3 regions of the Pseudarthrobacter sp. NPDC092419 genome follow, and region 3 is predicted to be linked to each of the others. Evidence: riboswitches for the same ligand, from Rfam matches in the RefSeq annotation. Region 3 holds a riboswitch; each other region holds the start of a gene.

Region 1 (6,044 bases), on a different contig from region 3:
AGGGCGCGCCCCGCCGGCGTGCCATACTCCGGCGGATCGGACAGCAATGCGTCCGTCTCCACCGGACCTGGCGCGGAGACGAAATCCGTTACGCTTCCCAAGGCCACCCCGTTCCTGTCTTCCACCGCAGGCTGCGGCCGCCAGCGCGTGCGCGCGAACGCGTGCGGGCGCCGGCAGTTGCTGCCTGGAATGTGTCCGTGCTTTTGTGCGGCCCTGCGGATGCGGACCTGCTTTACGTAACCCCGCGCCTTGGGCAAATATTCCCCAAAAGTGCAAGACTAGAACGGACTCCCCCGCTCCGATGCGGCTCGTCCATCCAGGAGGAAATCCATGTCCGTTATCCGCACGCTTGCACGGCCCATGCTGGCCTCCAGTTTTGTCCTGGCCGGAATGGACAAGCTCAAGAATTCCGACGACACCGCCCAGCAGCTCTCTCCGCTGCTCCGCAAGGCCGCCGCTGCCCTGCCCTTCCAGGCTGATGAGAAGGCCCTGGCCCGCGTCATTGGCGGCACCCAGGTTGGCGCGGGCATCCTGTTTGGGCTGGGGAAGTTCTCCCGCCTCTCCGCCGGCGTGCTGACGGTGGTATCGCTCCTGAACACCTTCGTGGAATGGCGCAGCGCCGACATCAGCAGCAAGGAGGGCCGCGAGCACCGGCGCACCCAGCTCCTGAAGAATCTCTCGCTCAGCGGCGGCGCGCTGCTGGCTTCAGTGGACACCGCGGGCAAGCCCGGGCTGGCATGGCGCGCGGAGCACCTCGCCGCGGATGCACGCAGGACAACCAACAAAAAGATCCACAAGGCCGACAAAGCCGTTCGCCGTGCCGTCGGGCACGCCACGGGGGCATAAAGCCGAATGACCGCAGCACCCGCAGCACCGGCCGGCACCGGAGCACTCCCCCACTGGCCCGCACCGTTCGCATCGCGGCCTGTCAACGCCACCGTCCAGGTCCCTGGCTCCAAGTCGCTGACCAACCGGTATCTGGTGCTTGCCGCACTGGCTGACGGCCCGTCCCGCCTGCGCGCACCCCTGCATTCCAGGGATTCGGCCCTGATGATCGACGCCCTGCGCCAGCTGGGGGCCACCATCACCGAGGTTCCGGGTGATGGGGCATTCGGGCCGGACCTCGAGGTCATTCCGGCCCGTGCCGGCGCGCCGGCTGCGGACGCGGCCATCGACTGCGGCCTGGCCGGCACGGTGATGCGGTTCGTCCCGCCGCTCGCAGCGCTCCGGAACGGCACCAGCGTGTTTGACGGCGATCCCCACGCGCGCAAGCGGCCCATGGGAACGATCATCGAGGCCCTGTTGGGGCTGGGCGTGGCGGTTACCGCAGAAGGCGGGGGCACGCCGTCGTCCCTTCCGTTCGTGGTGGAAGGCACCGGGGAAGTCCGCGGCGGGCACCTCGTGATCGACGCCAGCGCGTCCTCCCAGTTTGTTTCCGCCCTGCTGCTGGTGGGCGCCCGTTTCACCGAGGGACTGCATCTGGAACACGCCGGCGCCACGGTTCCGAGCCTGGACCACATCAACATGACCGTCGCCGTTCTCCGCGGCGCCGGAGTGCAGGTGGATGATTCCAAGCCCAACCACTGGGTGGTGCAACCCGGGCCCATCCGCGCCTTCGACCAGCGGATCGAGCAGGACCTTTCCAACGCGGGGCCGTTCCTGGCCGCGGCCCTGGCCACGGGCGGAACCGTGCGGATCCCGGACTGGCCCGAACAGACGCAACAGGTGGGCGACCTGTGGCGCAGCATCCTCGCTGAGCTGGGGGCGGACGTCACCCTCCGCGACGGCACGCTGACGGTCACCGGCGGTCCGGAGATCAAGGGCGGCGATTTTGCCGACACCAGCGAACTGGCCCCCACCGTGGCGGCGTTGTGCGCCCTTGCCTCCGGGCCATCCCGGCTGAGCGGTATCGCGCACCTGCGCGGCCACGAAACGGACCGGCTCGCCGCGCTCGTTACTGAAATCAACCGGCTGGGCGGCGACGCCGAGGAGACCAGCGACGGGCTGATGATCCGCCCCGCTCCGCTGCGCGCCGGCGTCGTGCACACTTATGCGGACCACCGGATGGCCACCGCGGGCGCCATCCTGGGCCTTGCCGTCCACGGAGTTGAGGTGGAGGATATCGCCACCACTGGCAAGACGATGCCGGACTTCCCCAGGCTCTGGTCCGAGATGCTCGCGCAAGGGGCGGAGGGTTCGGGCAGTGGCTCGGAGCACTGACTCCTGGGATGAGTCGGATGTCCGCATCCGGCCCAGCAAGAAAGGCTCCCGGCCGCGCACCAAGGACCGGCCCAGCCACGACGACGCTGTCACGGGGCGCATCATCACGGTGGACCGGGGTCGCTATACGGCCGTTGTGGACGAGGATTCCCCGTCCGAGCGCGTGGTCGTCGCGGCCCGGGCGCGTGAACTGCGGCGCTCCCCGGTGGTTGCCGGCGACTTCGTTTCGCTGGTGGGTGACGTTTCCGGCGAGCCCGATACGCTGGCGCGCCTGGTGAAGATCCAGGACCGCCGCACCCTGCTGCGCCGCAGCGCCGACGACACCGACCCTATTGAGCGCGCAGTGGTGGCCAACGCGGACCAGCTGGTCATCGTTGTCGCCGCGGCCAACCCGGAGCCGCGCACCGGGTTCATCGACCGCGCCCTGGTGGCAGCGTACGACGCCGGCATCGAGCCGATCCTGCTGGTTACCAAAGCGGACGTCAGGGATCCTGCGGAGCTCCTTTCGAACTACACGCACCTTGAGTTCCCCGTCATCATCAGCCGGACGGCCGACGACCGCGCCTCGGGAATCGACGCCCGCTCCGACGACGGCCTATCCGCCCGGCTGGACAGCGGCGCCGTCGCCCGGCTGCGGGCCCATCTGGACGGCAAGGTCACCGTGATGCTGGGCCATTCCGGCGTGGGCAAGTCCACCATGGTCAACGCCCTGACCGGGGCGGAACGCGCGACGGGCGGCGTCAATGCGGTCACGGGCCGCGGCCGCCACACCTCCTCGTCCGCGCTGGCCCTCCGGCTTGCAGAGGCTCCCCCTGGCAGCTGGATCATTGACACCCCCGGCATCCGCTCGTTCGGGCTCGCCCACGTGGACCCCGACCGGATCCTGCGTTCCTTTCCGGATCTCTCCCCCGGGATCGAGGACTGCGAGCGGGGCTGCAAGCACACCGCCGCCGCCGTGGACTGCGGGCTCGATGCGTGGGTCAACGACGGGCACGCAGGACCCACCGGGCCCGCCCGGCTGGCATCCCTGCGCCGTCTGCTCGGTGCGGATCCGCGCAACGAGGCGCAGGAAGCCAAGGAACTCGGAAGCGTCACCTGACACCCGATCTCCCAGCAGATCCGCGCGCAGACGGTAGTTTGGAACTATGATCCAACCCGCTTCGAGCTATAACGATGACCTGCGCCTGGCCCATGTCCTGGCCGACTCCGTGGATGACCAGACCATGAGCCGCTTCAAGGCCCTCGATCTCCATGTGGAGACCAAGCCGGACCTAACGCCGGTCACCGACGCGGACAAGGCCGCCGAGGAGGCCATCCGCGGCCAGCTCTCCCGTTCCCGGCCACGCGACGCCGTGCTCGGCGAGGAATTCGGCAGCACCGGCCATGGTTCGCGCCGGTGGATCATCGACCCCATCGACGGGACGAAGAACTTTGTCCGCGGCGTGCCGGTCTGGGCCACCCTCATCGCCCTCGTGGACGAGGGTGAACCGGTGGTTGGTGTGGTGAGCGCTCCCGCCCTGGGCAAGCGCTGGTGGGGTGCCAAGGGCATGGGTTCCTACACCGGCCGGTCCCTGGCGGCAGCAAGCCGGCTCCGGGTCTCCAACGTCTCCAATCTGGCGGACGCGTCGCTGTCCTACTCGAGCCTGGGCGGCTGGAAGGAGCGGGGCAACCTCGACGAGTTCCTGGGCCTGACCGAGGACGTCTGGCGCACCCGGGCCTTCGGGGACTTCTGGTCGTACTGCATGGTGGCGGAGGGTTCCGTGGACATTGCCTGCGAGCCGGAACTGAACCTTTATGACATGGCCGCGCTGGTGCCCATCGTGGTGGAAGCCGGTGGCCGCTTCACCTCACTGGAAGGCCAGGACGGGCCCTTCGGCGGGAATGCCCTGGCCACCAACTCCATCCTGCACACCGAAGTACTGCACCGGCTCAACCCCTACCTGGACGACCTCCTGTAGGCCGCCGGACTCTCCGGACCGAAGATTACGACGACGGGCGCCGCGAACGGAGTCGTCCGTCGTCGTAATCTTCGCCGAAACACGCCTTTGGCAGCTGGGCGTAACAAAGGCCTTAACATTTCGCTCCGCTTCAGCCTTGCCCGCTGGAATGTCCTACGCTCTTAATCAGGTCACGAGTGCCAGCGCTAAACCCCGGTTTGCTGGCCGGCAACCCTCCATTCGCGGTGGGGTGCCCCGGGTGACGACCAGGCCGGTCCGGAGCGGATGCGGCAAGCGCGGATTCCCTGTTTGTGGAGTCCTTTCCCAGTGAGGTCTCTGTGACAACTGCCACTGTCGCCCCCGCCGTTGCGGCCCCGCCTGCCGATTCCATTGCCGCCGCCGCAGCCCGTCCGCTGGCTGCCGTCACCGGCGCGGAAATCCAGGCGCCCCTGATCACCGGCGGTCACGTCCGCTATGCCAACCTGGACTATGGCGCCTCCGCCCCCGCGCTTTCGGTGGTGTCGGCCTACCTGAACGAAATCCTGCCGTATTACGCCAGCGTGCACCGCGGCGCCGGCTACGCGTCCCAGATCAGTACGTCCGTGTACGAAAACGCCCGGGACATCGTCCGCGACTTCGTGGGCGGACGGCCGGACGATTCCGTCATTTTCACCCGCAACACCACGGATTCGCTCAACCTGCTGGCCGGCTGCCTGCCCGTAGCCGACGGCCGCCCGGCCGGCGATGTCCTGTACCTGGATATCGAGCACCACGCCAACCTGCTGCCGTGGCAGGGCGTCCCGCACCGAAGCATCGTGGCAGCGGACACCATCGCCGACACCCTGGACGCAGTCCGCGCCGAGCTGGAGCAAGGTGGCGTTATCCTGCTGGCAGTCACCGGAGCGTCCAATGTCACCGGGGAAATCCTGCCGGTGCGCGCCCTTGCGGCACTCGCCCACCAGTATGGCGCCAGGATCGTGGTTGATGCCGCCCAGCTCGCACCGCACCGTCGGATTGACATCACAGCAGACGACGTCGACTACCTCGCCTTCTCGGGGCACAAGCTCTACGCGCCCTTCGGCGCTGGGGTGCTGGTAGGCCGTCCCGATTGGCTGGACGCGGGCGTCCCGCACCTTGCCGGCGGCGGCGCCGTCAAGGAAGCACGGCTCGACGGCGTCCGCTGGGCCACCGGACCGGCCCGCCATGAGGGTGGCTCGCCTAACGTCCTCGGAGCCGCCACCCTCGCGCGCGCCACCCAGGTCATCGCCGGGCTGGACCAGGAGCGCTGGCACGCCCATGAGTCAGCCGTCCGGTCTTTCCTGGTGGAGGGCCTCCAGCAGATCAGCGGCGTGACGGTGCACCAGATCTTCAAGGACACCAACCCGGAAACGGACACCATCGGCGTGGTGAACTTCTCGGTGGAGGGCTACGACGCCGGACTCGTGGCGGCCTACCTGTCCGCCGAGCACGGCGTGGGCCTGCGCGACGGCCGGTTCTGCGCCCACCCGCTGCTCAAGCGGCTGGGACTGCCGTCGGGGTCGCTGCGGGCCAGCTTCGGCGTGGGTTCCCGGCTGGAGGACGCGCAGCGCCTGCTGGCGGGAATCGAAGCACTCAAGACCACCGGGCTGGGCTGGGACTACGTGGTGGACGCCGGCCGCTGGGTGCCGGCGAACGACACCCGGACCTACCCGCACTGGGCGCCGAACACCCCCGGCACCGCCGGCGCGGCTCCCTGCACCGACAGCTGAGGGCACCGGCACCCAAGGCGCTGAGCCACCGGTCCATACTGTAAATTCGAAAGAACCCGCAAGGCATGGACTGAAGGAGGCCGCACGTGGTTCGGGGTGGCCCCAAGATGGATCACGGGCGGCGCCGGGAGCTGGGCAG
Region 2 (6,044 bases), on a different contig from region 3:
CGCCCTGCTGGACGCCGGCGTCCAGGTGGCGCTGGCTTCCAATTGCAATCCCGGCACCTCCTACACCAGCTCCATGTCCTTCTGCGTCACCACCGCGGTGCTGCAAATGCGGCTCAGCGTGCATGAAGCCGTCCGCGCCGCAACCTACGGAGGCGCCCTGGCCCTCCACCGGGACACCGGCAAGGATGCCGACGGCGAACGCGCGGTGGGATCCATCGCCGTCGGACACCGCGCGGACCTCCACCTGCTGAACGCCCCCTCCGCCACGCATCTCGCCTACCGTCCGGGCATGCCGCTGACGTACGCTGTGTGGCGGGCCGGCGTGCGGGTGGGGTAGCAGCCGGCACCGCCCCAGACTGCAACCCCCGGAGGCTTCCAGCATGACCCGTACCGACCGACTCACGGCGATCCTGGACCTGCTGGCCCGGACCGGCCAGGTGGAAGTCGAGGAAATCGTTACCACCTTGAACGTCTCGCCCGCTACTGCCCGGCGGGACCTGGACAGCCTGGCCAAGCGACGGCTGCTGACGCGCACCCGGGGCGGGGCCACCACCGGTGCCCTGGCCTACGACCTGCCCGGCCGGTACAACCGGGACGACCACGCGGAGGCCAAACAGCAGATTGCCCAGGCCGCGTCCGCGCTCATCAGCCCCGGCGCCGTCATCGGCCTGTGCGGCGGCACCACCAGCACGGCGCTGGCCCAGATCCTGGCCACCCGCGAGGACCTCAATGCACCCTCAAACCAGCCCACCCTTACTGTGGTCACCAATGCCATCAACATCGCCGGGCAGCTGGCCGTCCGGCCCAACATCAAGGTCATGGTGACGGGTGGAATCCTCAACCCCCGGTCCTATGAACTGGTGGGCCCCTACACGGACATCATCATGCAGAAGGTAGTGCTGGATATCGCGTTTATCGGCGTCAACGGAATCGATCCCGAGGTGGGGCCCACCAACACCGGCGAAGGGGAAGCTTCCGTGAATGCCCTCCTGGCCAGCCGGGCCCGGGTGTCCTACGTCCTGGCCGATTCGTCAAAGGTGGGCGTCCGCGCCTTCGCCACCATGCACGGCTATAACTTCACCCGGCTGATCACCGACTCGGGGATTTCCGCACGGGACAAGGCCGCCTTTGAAGCCCGGGGCACCGAAGTGATCGTGGCGCCTGCCTGACATGCTGGTCTCATCACACCGACGACTCACCTTCGAAGTCCTCATTGTCCTGGGCCTGTCCCTGGGTCAGTCCGCCGTGTACTCCGTGGTCCAGCTCCTGGACAAGATGTCCCGGGCGCCGCTGGCGCAGGGCACGTCCACGCTCAACCGCCAGCAGAGCAGCCGCGAGTACTTCGACCTGACCTACCAGCTGCTGGACATCGTCTTTGCCCTGGTCCCGGTGCTGCTGGTGATCTACTTCCTCACGGACCAGCGGCGGACCGCCTCCGAAGGGCTTCCTTCCAGCGGATCTGCGTTCCGGAAGCTGGGCCTGGACCTGTCCCGCCCAGGCCGTGACATCCTGCACGGCCTGGGGCTGGCTGCGCTGATCGGGGTGCCGTCGCTGGGGCTCTACGCAGCGGGCCGGGCACTCGGCATCACCACGGCCATCATCCCCAGCGCACTGGACGCTTACTGGTGGACGGTCCCGGTCCTCGTTCTTTCGGCGGTGCGCCACGGGCTGGTGGAGGAGGTGATCGTGGTGGGCTACCTGCTGGACCGGTTCGGCAAGTTCGGCTGGAGCGTCCCGGCCGCCATTGGCGCCAGCGCCCTGCTGCGCGGCACCTACCATCTGTACCAGGGGTTCGGACCCTTCATCGGAAACGTGGTGATGGGCATCGTCTTCGCCTGGCTGTACACCCGGACACGGAGGGTCATGCCTTTGGTGATCGCCCACGCCCTGCTCGATACGGTCGCGTTCGTCGGCTTCAGCCTCTTCGGCCGTGCGGTGGGCCTGGGCTGACCGGAGGGGCCTGGTTAAAAGGATTCGGCCGCCATCGGTGGGTGACGCCATTGTCACCCGCTGATGGCGGCCGAAGCTGTGGTGCGGTCAGATCGTGACGGCGCCGGTGGCAGTCTCGAACGTCACTGACAGGATGCCCGGGGTGCCGTGCGGCGCCACCCAGTCCACGGCAACGTCTTCCAGCGGGCGCTCTACCGGCTCGCCGAGCCATTCGGTGACGCGCTCGGGGGAGCCGGCGATGGTCAGCGACCGCATCTTGAGGCTGCTGTTGTAGGCATTCGAGGGGTGCAGCGACGGGTCGCCCTCCCACTTGAGCATGTAGGGCACCTGCGGGTCAGCGATCAGGCCAAGGATGCCGATCTGCTTCCAGACCAGCTCGCGGCCATCCGGGAACTTGCGGTTGCCGTTGACCGCCGAGCGGCCCAGACGCTCCTCGAACGGTGCCAGGTCGTCCACCTCGACGCACCAGCCCATCCAGCCGCCGCCAGCCGCCGAACGGGCACGCACAGCCTGGCCGAACGGTGCCTTGTCCGAAGCCGGGTGGTCCAGGACCTCCACGACCTCCAAGTATTTGTGTCCCGCCAGCGGGATGATCATGTTGCGCGTTCCAAAACGGGGATGTACCCCGCCCTTGACTGCCTCGACGCCCAGGGCGGAGGAAATCCGTTCAGTGGTGGCCGCCAGGCCATCGTGTTCACAGGCGTAAGAGACGTGATCCATGCGCATGGCAACATCTTGGCACTTTGTGATCAGGCTCTCAGCTTAGGTTTGCCTTACTTGGAAATGGGGGCGGAACCCTTGGCGCAAAGCGCCGCGGGTCGGATGCCGGTGTATCGGCGGATGTCATAACGGGTCACACGCGTGGCGCCGCTGGGGGGATCTTTCATACACTCGAGGGAGGTCATGAGTGCCAGCAACAGCCCCGGCTTGCTGGCCGGCAACCCTCCTACCGCGGCGGGGTGCCCCGGGTGAGGACCTGGCCCGCCGGCCCTCCGGCGGCGGGCAAGCGCGTAGAAGAGGTTTTGCACATGACAGTCACCGTTCCCCGCACCGCGGGGCCCCGGCACGGCGTGGTCCGGTATGCAGGCATTGGCGGGCTGGAACTGGAAGCCGGCGGCTTCCTGCCGGACGTCATCCTTGCCTATGAAACATGGGGCACGCTCAATGCCGACGGCTCCAATGCCGTCCTCATTGAACATGCACTGACCGGCAGCACCCACGTGACCCGAGGCGACACGGACGAGGACGGCTGGTGGGAAGAGTTGGCCGGCCCGGGCGCGCCCGTCGACACCGACAAATTCTTCGTGGTGGCGATCAACATCCTGGGCGGATGCTACGGGTCCACCGGGCCGTCGTCGCCCGCTCCCGACGGCAAGCCATGGGGCTCCCGCTTCCCGCTGGTGACCCTGCGCGATAGCACCGTGGCGGAAGCGCGGCTGGCCGACCAACTGGGCATCCGGTCCTGGTTCGCCGTGCTGGGCGGGTCCATGGGCGGTGCGCGGGCTTTGGAATGGGCCGTCACTTACCCTGAGCGTGTGCAGCGTTGCGCGGTCATCGCCGTCGGGGCCGCTAGTACGGCCGAGCAGATCGCCTTTGCCCAGGCCCAGACGCTCGCCATCCGTCAGGACGCGAACTATAACGACGGCGACTACTACGGCGGTGCGTCCCCCGAGGACGGCCTGGCCCTGGCCCGCCGGATCGCCCACATTACCTACCGCTCAGCCCGGGAGTTTGACGGCCGCTTCGGCCGCAGTCCGCAGTCCGGCGAAGCACCGCTGCAGGCCGAAACGCTTTCCGGCCGCGGCCGTTACCAAGTGGAAAGCTACCTGGACCACCAGGGCAGCAAGCTGGTCCGGCGCTTCGACGCCAACAGCTATATCGCCCTCACTGAGGCGCTGATGAGCCACGACGTCACCCGCGGCAGGGGGTCCCTGGCCGAAAGCCTGAGCCGGGCCACCGCGAAATTCTTCGTGGCCGCGGTGGATACCGACCGGCTGTACTTCCCGGAGCAGTCGCACGAGCTCGCCGCCGCACTGCCGGGCGAGGTGGATGTCCACATCATCTCTGCGCCCATCGGCCACGACGGATTCCTGACCGAAATCGGCCAGCTGGGCGCCCAGCTGCGCGACCATCTCGAAGATTAACTCCGGGCTTCCGCGCGCTCCCTGTGCATTTATGCAGAGGCCTTCTGCACTATTTGCCGTTGAGCTTGCAGCCATAAGCAGACCATACTCGTGTGAATCGGCGGTATGTTGTGTACCTCACATCGCATCGCCACATCCTGGTCGCATCTGGTGTCGACGTAGACGCCGAAGGAGTTCATTAATGAGTACGGAAAAGTCCGCCGCAGGGCGGGTCGGGGAGCCCGACGTCAAGTCCACGGGCCTGAAGAAGGTCGTCACGGCTTCCATGGCCGGCACGGTCGTTGAATGGTACGAGTTCTTCCTCTATGCCTCAGCCGCCACGCTCGTATTCGGCAAGACGTTCTTCCCCAACTCGGGTACGGAGCTGGACGGCATCATCGCCGCCTTCGTGACGTACGCCGTCGGGTTCGTTGCCCGCCCCATCGGCGGCATTGTCTTTGGCCACTTTGGCGACAAGTTCGGCCGCAAGCAGCTGCTGCAGCTCAGCATCATCATGGTTGGCGTTGCCACCTTCCTCATGGGCTGCCTTCCCACGTTCGCCCAGATCGGCTACTGGGCGCCCGCCCTCCTGGTGTTCCTGCGGTTCGTCCAGGGCTTTGCGGTCGGCGGCGAGTGGGGCGGTGCCGTCCTGCTGGTGGCCGAGCACAGCCCCAACAAGTCGCGCGGGTTCTGGTCGAGCTGGCCGCAGTCTGCGGTGCCGATGGGCAACCTGCTGGCTACCGGCGTCCTCTTCACCCTGTCCTCCACGCTGTCCCAGGAAGCATTCCTCGGCTGGGGCTGGCGTGTTGCGTTCTGGCTCTCCGCCGTGATCGTCATCATCGGCTACTACATCCGGACCAAGGTCCAGGACGCCCCGATCTTCATCGAGGCCCGCAAGGAAGTCGCCGTTGAGAACAAGGGCTACGGCGTGGCTGAGGTCTTCCGCCGCTACCCGCGCGGTGTCTTCACGGCCATGGGCCTGCGCTTCGCCGAGAACATCCTCTACTACCTCGTGGTGACGTTCTCCATCACCTACCTGAAAGTGGTCGTGGAGACGGACACCTCCCGCATCCTGCTCCTGCTGCTGGTGGCCCACTTCATCCACTTCTGCACCGTGCCGCTGGTGGGCAAGATGTCCGATGCCTTCGGCCGCCGCCCGGTCTACATGGCCGGTGCGATCCTCGGCGGTACCTGGGGCTTCTTCGCCTTCCCCATGATGGACACTGCCAACGACATGATCATTCTGGCCGCCATCACCATCGGCCTGATCTTCCACGCACTGATGTACGCGGGCCAGCCCTCCATCATGGCCGAAATGTTCCCCACCCGGATGCGCTACTCCGGCGTATCCCTGGGCTACCAGGTGACCTCGATCGTTGCCGGCTCGCTGGCCCCGATCATCGCCACGGCACTGCTGAGCAACTTCGGCTCGTCCACTCCGGTGGCGCTGTACCTGCTCGGAGCATGCGTCGTCACGGCAGTCTCGGTCTTCTTCCTCAAGGAAACCCGGGGTATTTCGCTGCACGACGTTGACGCCGCGGACGCCAAGGGCACCGCGGATCTGCTCGCCGCGTCCAAGAAATAACCCACGCGGGCGACACCAGTCAGGGCAGTTGCCCGGACCCGGCTTCCGGGTCCGGGCAACTGCATGCCATGAACCTCCACTCCACGAATCAGCCACAGCAAGGAGCCGCCATGCGAGCCGCTGTCCTCTACAACACCGTTCCCGCCGGCACCAGTTACACCGAGGCGCACCCGCTGGTGGTGGAGGAACTTGACCGCCCCGAACCGCGTGCCGGGGAACTGGGCGTCGCGATCACCTACTCCAGCCTGTGCCACTCGGACCTCTCAGTGGTCGACGGGTCCAGGGTGCGTCCGCTGCCCATGGCGCTGGGGCACGAGGCTGTGGGGCGCGTGCAGGCCGTGGGGCCCGGCGTTGAAGGCGTCTCCGTGGGCGACCACGTGGTCCTG
Region 3 (6,044 bases):
CCGGCGCCGGTCGGCAACGGTCTCGCCGGCAATGGTGATGGTGCCGGCATCGGGCCGTTCCAGCCCGGCGATGAGCCGAAGCATGGTGGATTTTCCACACCCTGAGGGTCCGATGACGCTGACCAGCTCGCCGGGCGCCACTGTCAGGTCAATGGACGCCGCAGCGGCGACCTTGCCGTAACTCATGCTGACGCCCGCAAGCTCCAGGGAGGGTGTTCCGTTGGCGATAGCGCTGTTCGTCAGACTGCTCATGATGCCCCCGCCCCGGTACGCAGGCCGGCAGTCCGCCGGAAGAGGAAATACACCGGAATGATGGCGACGGCCACGATGCCCAGGGCTGGCAGGGCCGCCTTTTCCCAGAAGTTCTCGCGGGCCAGCTCATACACCCACACCGAAACGGTGGTGAATCCGAACGGCCTCAGGAGCAGGACGATCGGCAGTTCCTTAACCGCGTCGATGGCCACGAGGGCGGCGGCCACGGCCGCTCCGCGGCGGGCCAGGGGGAGGTGTATCCGGGCCAGCAGCCGTCCCGGAGTGGCGCCGAGGCTCAACGCGGACGCCGTCAAGGCTGGTGAGATCTTGGCGAAGCTCGCGTCCACGGCCTGGTAGGCGGGCCCCAGGAAACGGACCACGTACGCGGCAAGGATGCCGGCCACCGAGCCGGTCACCAGCAGCCCGGTACCGCCGGGCACGCCGGCAGCTTCCACGAGTTCGTCGAGCTTGGCGAAGGCGATGAGGACGCCGATGCCGATCACGGCTCCGGGAACGGCGTAGCCGAAAGTGGTGGCCTGCGCTGCCGAAACAACCACCCGTCCGCCGCCCAGGCGCACGCTGTGTCCGATGGCCAAGGCAAGGGCCGCACACGCCAGGGCCGCAATCGCCGCCACCACCATGCTGTTCAGCAGGTAGCCCTGGAAACGCGGGTCAAGCATCGGTCCTGCGGCGGACGACACGGCCTCGCCAACCGCCCAGGCGGCCAGCCGGGCAAGGGGAAGCAGGAAGCCCGCGGAGAGGACAGCCACGCCCGCGAGCATTGCGGCCCACCCGGCCCAGCCGGACAGTTTCCGTGGCTGGAGCCCTTCTCCCCTGCCGGCTTTCTGGTGGAACCGGGACCGGCCGCGGAACAGGCGCTCAGCGGCGAGCACCGCCACGGCGAAGAGGAGGACCAGGACGGAGAGCTGGGTGGCGGCATGGAAATCGAAGCTTCCCTTCCACACCAGGTACACGCCCACCGAGACCGTCTGGACGTTGAAGTACTGGACGGTGGCGAAGTCCGTGAGGGTTTCCATCATCACCAGCGCCAGGGCAGCGGCAAGGGACGGCCGGGCGAGCGGCGCCAGGACGCGCCAGAGGGTCCGGCCACGGCTGGCGCCCAGGGTGCGGGCAGCATCGTAGGTGGCGGCACCCTGCTCGCTGAACGCCGTGCGGGCCAGGAGGTAGACGTAGGGGTAGAGCGTCAGCGACATCACCAGGATCGCGCCCGGCAGGGACCGCACCTCAGGAAGCCAGGCGCCGGGGCCGAAGACTGACCGCAGCAAGGCCTGTACCGGACCGCCGACGTCGAAGGTGGAAAGGAACACGAAGCCCAGGATGTAGGCGGGCATCGCAAGCGGAAGCACCAGGGCCCAGGAAAGGACGTTGCGGAGCGGAAAGGTGTAGGCGGTGACCAGCCAGGCGAGTCCGCCCCCCACCAGCAGCGTTCCGGCACCGACGCCGACCATCAGCAGCACGGTGGTGAGCACCATTGCGCCGAGGTCGCGCGGCACGGTCCCGCTGCCCAGCGTGCCGATACCGTCCACGAGGACGGCTACAACGGGCGTTGCCACCAGGGCGGCCACCAGCAGGACGAGCGCGGACCAGAGCGGCCGCCCGTTTCCGGCGAGCATCCGCCGCCTGGCCGGCGCGGCAGATGCGGTCAGGACAGCCGGTCGGCTCACTTATATCCCGCTTCGGCGAGCAGCTCGGTGGCCTCGGCATTCAGGTCGCCGTAAGCCTCGGCGTTCAGGGGCATGCGCTTGAAGTCGCCGAAGCCTGCGATCAGCGGCTCGGGCTTGGTGGACGGGTTCACGGGGAACTCGTGGTTCGCGTCCACGAAGGCATTCTGCCCCTTGGTTGCCAGCCATTCAATGAGCTGCTGGGCCTTTTCAGGATTGTCCGAGTTCCCCACCACGCCCGCACCGGAGATGTTCACGTGAGTTCCCGCACCCGCCTGGCTGGCCCAGAACAGGTCAACGCCGAAGTTGGGGTCTGATTCCAGCTTGCGGGCCAGGTAGTAGTGGTTGTTAATGCCAACGTCGCACGCGCCGGCGTCGATCGCCTCGAGCAGCAGGACGTCGTTGCTCATGATGTCCACGTCGTTCGCCACCCAGCCCTTGACGATCTCAAGGGCTTTTTCCTTGCCGTGGAGGTCGATCAGGCCGGCAACCAGTGACTGGGTGTAGGAAGAGGTGGCGTCGCGCATGCACAGGCGACCCTTCCACTTAGCGTCGGCCAGGCCGGCGTAGGTGTCTTTGGTATCGAATTCGGCCGGATCCACCTTCTCCGGGTTGTAGGTGATGGTGCGGGCGCGCATCGCGAGGCCGAACCACTTTCCGTCGGGGTCCCGCAGGTCGGCCGGTACGGCCTGTTCAAGGGCGGGCGACTTAACGCTGGCAAGCACGTCCTGCCGCCCGGCGTTCCACAAGTTGCCCGCGTCAACGGTCATGAAGATATCCGCGGGGGTGTCTTTTCCTTCGGCCTTGACCCGCTCCAGCAGCTCCGCGTCATCGCCGGTGATGAACTCGACGGAAATGCCGGTCTCCTTGGTGAACTCGCCGAACGCGCCCTCAAGGTCGTAATGGCGGGCCGAATAGATCTGCAGGTCCGCCGGCTCCTTGCCGATGCCCAGCACGCCGCAGCCGCTCAAGGCCAAAGCGGACACCGTCAACGCGGCGCAGGCAGCAAGAAGCTTGGGTCGATGCATGAGGAGGCACTCCTGAAAGAAACGGCCGAAGCCGCACGAAACGAACACAAAAGGAAGGTTAGCGTTACCTTACCAGAGGCCATGCAGGCTGCAGTATATGGGATGCGTCACGTCTGCTCCGCCGCCACGCCGCAGACGCGGGATCCCTGTCTTCCTTGCCGGCGCGCACATTTCAGTTACGGAACATGACGACGACGGCGGTGCCGGGGTGCGCCCCGGATGTTACGTTTTGGGGGAGTAATGAGAACCGGCGCCAAGCCCTGACTGGCCGGTCGGCAACCCTCCCTTTCGCGGCGGGGTGCCTCAGGTGAATACTCGGCATATCGACCCATTCGAGCTGCAAGCGTGAGAGAAGGAGTTCTGTCGTGTCTGACGCATCCGCCCCTGAAGAAAAACTGTCCTACCGCCTGATTACGGGCCCCGATGACCGCGCCTTCTGTGAGCGTATTTCGACCGCCCTCTCCGAGGGCTACGTCCTGCACGGCAGCCCGGCGGCCACGTTCAACGGCACGGGAGTCATCGTGGCGCAGGCCCTGATCCTGCCGTCCGCCATCGCCTCCGCAGACGCCGCCGTGGCCACCGCCGTCGAAGACCTGGAATCTCCGGACCTCGAGTTCGACGGCGAGGGACACGCGTGAGCTACGCAGGCGACCTCACGCCGCACGAGGCCTGGGCCAAACTGGAGCAGGGCGCCATCTTGGTGGATGTACGCACCGAAGGCGAATGGGCGCACATCGGCATCCCGGACACGAACGCCACGGACAACGACCCGCTGTTCATCCAGTGGACCTTTCCCGGCGGGATTCCCAACCCTGACTTCATCAATGACCTGCGGAGCCAGGCGCCGGAGGACCCCCACGCCGAGTTGCTCTTCCTGTGCCGCTCCGGCCAGCGTTCCATCTCGGCCGCCATCGCTGCCACGCAGGCCGGTTTCACGTCGTACAACATCCTTGAAGGGTTCGAGGGCGTCCCTGACCGGCACGGTGAGCGGACGGTCAACGGCTGGAAGAACAGCGGCCTGCCCACCAACCTGGGGATCTCCGAGTGACGTTCAACCCGGATGCCGCCACCTGGAGCGCTGACACCCAGGCTGTCCGCGGCGGCCTGGACCGCACCAACTTCCAGGAAACGTCCGAGGCCGTCTTCCTGAACTCCGGCTTCGTCTACGAATCCGCCGCCGCCGCCGAGCGCGCATTCACCGGCGAAGACGAGCGGTTCGTGTACTCCCGCTACGGCAACCCGTCTGTGGCCACCTTCCAGGAACGGCTGCGCCTCCTCGAGGGAACCGAGGCGTGCTTTGCGACGGCGTCCGGCATGTCCGCGGTATTCACCGCCCTGGGTGCCCTGCTGGCTGCCGGTGACCGCGTGGTTGCCGCCCGTTCCCTGTTCGGGTCCTGCTTCGTGATTCTCAACGAAATCCTGCCCCGGTGGGGTGTGGAGACGGTGTTCGTGGACGGCCCGGACCTGGACCAGTGGCGCGAGGCCCTGTCGCAGCCCACTACTGCCGTCTTCTTTGAATCCCCGTCCAACCCGATGCAGGAAATCGTGGACATTGCTGCGGTCAGCGACCTGGCGCATGCCGCCGGGGCCGCGGTCGTCGTCGACAATGTCTTTGCCACGCCCCTGCTGCAGCGCTGCGGCGGCCTGGGCGCCGACGTCATCGTCTACTCGGGCACCAAGCACATCGACGGGCAGGGCCGGGTGCTGGGCGGAGCGATCCTGGGCACCAAGGAGTTCATCGAGGGGCCCGTGAAGCAGCTGATGCGGCACACCGGCCCCGCACTGTCGGCGTTCAACGCCTGGGTGCTGACCAAGGGCCTGGAGACCATGGCACTAAGGGTGAACCACTCTTCCTCCACAGCACTGCGGCTGGCAAAGTGGCTGGAGGAACAGCCTGCAGTCCAGTGGGTCAAGTACCCGCTGCTGAAATCACATCCCCAGTACGAATTGGCGGCCAGGCAGATGCGGGCCGGAGGGACAGTGCTGACGTTCGAACTGGCAGCGGGCGCCGGCCGGACGGGCAAGGACGCGGCGTTCGCCCTGCTGGACGGGCTGCGCATCATTGACATTTCCAACAACCTGGGCGACGCAAAGTCGCTCATCACGCACCCTGCCACCACCACGCACCGCGCGATGGGTCCGGAGGGACGCGCGGCCATCGGGCTGACTGACGGAGTGGTCCGGTTGTCCGTGGGCCTTGAGGACGTGAGCGACCTTATCGGCGATCTTGAACAGGCGCTGAAGCAAATCTAAGGCAGTCACGGCCCTGTGCACGCTCCGCGGCTACCCAGGCGTACTGCGTACGCAGCCACTCCTCGATTGCGGCGCCGGGAAGGGGCCGGCACCAGTGGTAGCCCTGGCCCAGCCGAGCGTTCAGTCCTGCTACCTCGGCCGCCTGGCCGTCAGTTTCAACACCCTCGGCTACCACTACCAGGTCCAGCGCGGCAGCCATGGAAATGATGGCGGCGACGAGGGCGCGTGCGCGTGCAGCGCCTTCCCGTCCCAGCGGCCTGATGAAAGACCGGTCGATTTTGATGACGTTGGCCGGAATGCGGCTGAGGTAGCTGAGGGCGGAATATCCCGTTCCGAAGTCATCCACAGCTATTCCCACCCCCAGTTTCCGCAGCCGCTCCAGGACCTGGACGGAGCCATCCAGGTCACCGACCAGTTCGGACTCGGTAATTTCAAGCACGACGGCGTCCGGCTGGATTCCTACTGCGGCTATTGCCTTCTGGACTTCGTCGAAGATCGAGGGGTCCTGCAATTGTCTGGCGGAGATATTCACCCCGATGGCGAGACCCTCCGCCCCGGGGAGCGACTGACGCCAGATTCGGGCCTGCTGCAGAGCCTCCTGCAGCACCCAGGCGCCGATTCGGAGAATCAGCCCGGACTTCTCCGCGATGGGGATAAACTCCCCGGCAGTCACCATCCCAACGCCTGGCCGGTTCCAGCGGACCAGGGCTTCAAGGCCGATCGGCCTGAAGTCCTCCAGGTCAAGGACCGGCTGGTAGTACAGTTCCAGTTCGTTCCGTTCTATGGCACGGGAAAGCTGGGACTCAATGTTGATGACCTCAAGGGCCTG

What was found. A riboswitch is a leader RNA that binds a small molecule or an ion and turns the genes downstream of it on or off. The one in region 3 is predicted to bind S-adenosylmethionine.
Region 1: it holds a riboswitch for S-adenosylmethionine, as region 3 does, so the genes downstream of both, ACIQC0_RS15155 (aminotransferase class V-fold PLP-dependent enzyme) here and ACIQC0_RS14205 (DUF1737 domain-containing protein) in region 3, are expected to answer to the same signal.
Region 2: it holds a riboswitch for S-adenosylmethionine, as region 3 does, so the genes downstream of both, ACIQC0_RS00785 (homoserine O-acetyltransferase) here and ACIQC0_RS14205 (DUF1737 domain-containing protein) in region 3, are expected to answer to the same signal.

The regions. Positions count from the first base shown of each region.
Region 1 covers NZ_JBIVQF010000011.1:2,976-9,019, reverse strand. The annotation lists gene ACIQC0_RS15175 (DoxX family protein) at 331-846, shown strand; gene aroA (3-phosphoshikimate 1-carboxyvinyltransferase) at 853-2,220, shown strand; gene rsgA (ribosome small subunit-dependent GTPase A) at 2,204-3,319, shown strand; gene hisN (histidinol-phosphatase) at 3,366-4,178, shown strand; SAM riboswitch class IV at 4,347-4,460, shown strand; gene ACIQC0_RS15155 (aminotransferase class V-fold PLP-dependent enzyme) at 4,496-5,905, shown strand; gene ACIQC0_RS15150 (class I SAM-dependent methyltransferase) at 5,992-6,044, shown strand, end outside.
Region 2 covers NZ_JBIVQF010000001.1:157,441-163,484, reverse strand. The annotation lists gene hutI (imidazolonepropionase) at 1-337, shown strand, start outside; gene ACIQC0_RS00800 (DeoR/GlpR family DNA-binding transcription regulator) at 381-1,169, shown strand; gene ACIQC0_RS00795 (CPBP family intramembrane glutamic endopeptidase) at 1,171-1,950, shown strand; gene ACIQC0_RS00790 (VOC family protein) at 2,038-2,676, opposite strand; SAM riboswitch class IV at 2,850-2,965, shown strand; gene ACIQC0_RS00785 (homoserine O-acetyltransferase) at 2,979-4,094, shown strand; gene ACIQC0_RS00780 (MFS transporter) at 4,276-5,658, shown strand; gene ACIQC0_RS00775 (zinc-dependent alcohol dehydrogenase family protein) at 5,769-6,044, shown strand, end outside.
Region 3 covers NZ_JBIVQF010000009.1:106,604-112,647, forward strand. The annotation lists gene ACIQC0_RS14190 (ABC transporter ATP-binding protein) at 1-252, opposite strand, end outside; gene ACIQC0_RS14195 (ABC transporter permease) at 249-1,937, opposite strand; gene ACIQC0_RS14200 (extracellular solute-binding protein) at 1,934-2,962, opposite strand; SAM riboswitch class IV at 3,199-3,314, shown strand; gene ACIQC0_RS14205 (DUF1737 domain-containing protein) at 3,328-3,600, shown strand; gene ACIQC0_RS14210 (rhodanese-like domain-containing protein) at 3,597-4,010, shown strand; gene ACIQC0_RS14215 (O-succinylhomoserine sulfhydrylase) at 4,007-5,215, shown strand; gene ACIQC0_RS14220 (EAL domain-containing protein) at 5,178-6,044, opposite strand, start outside.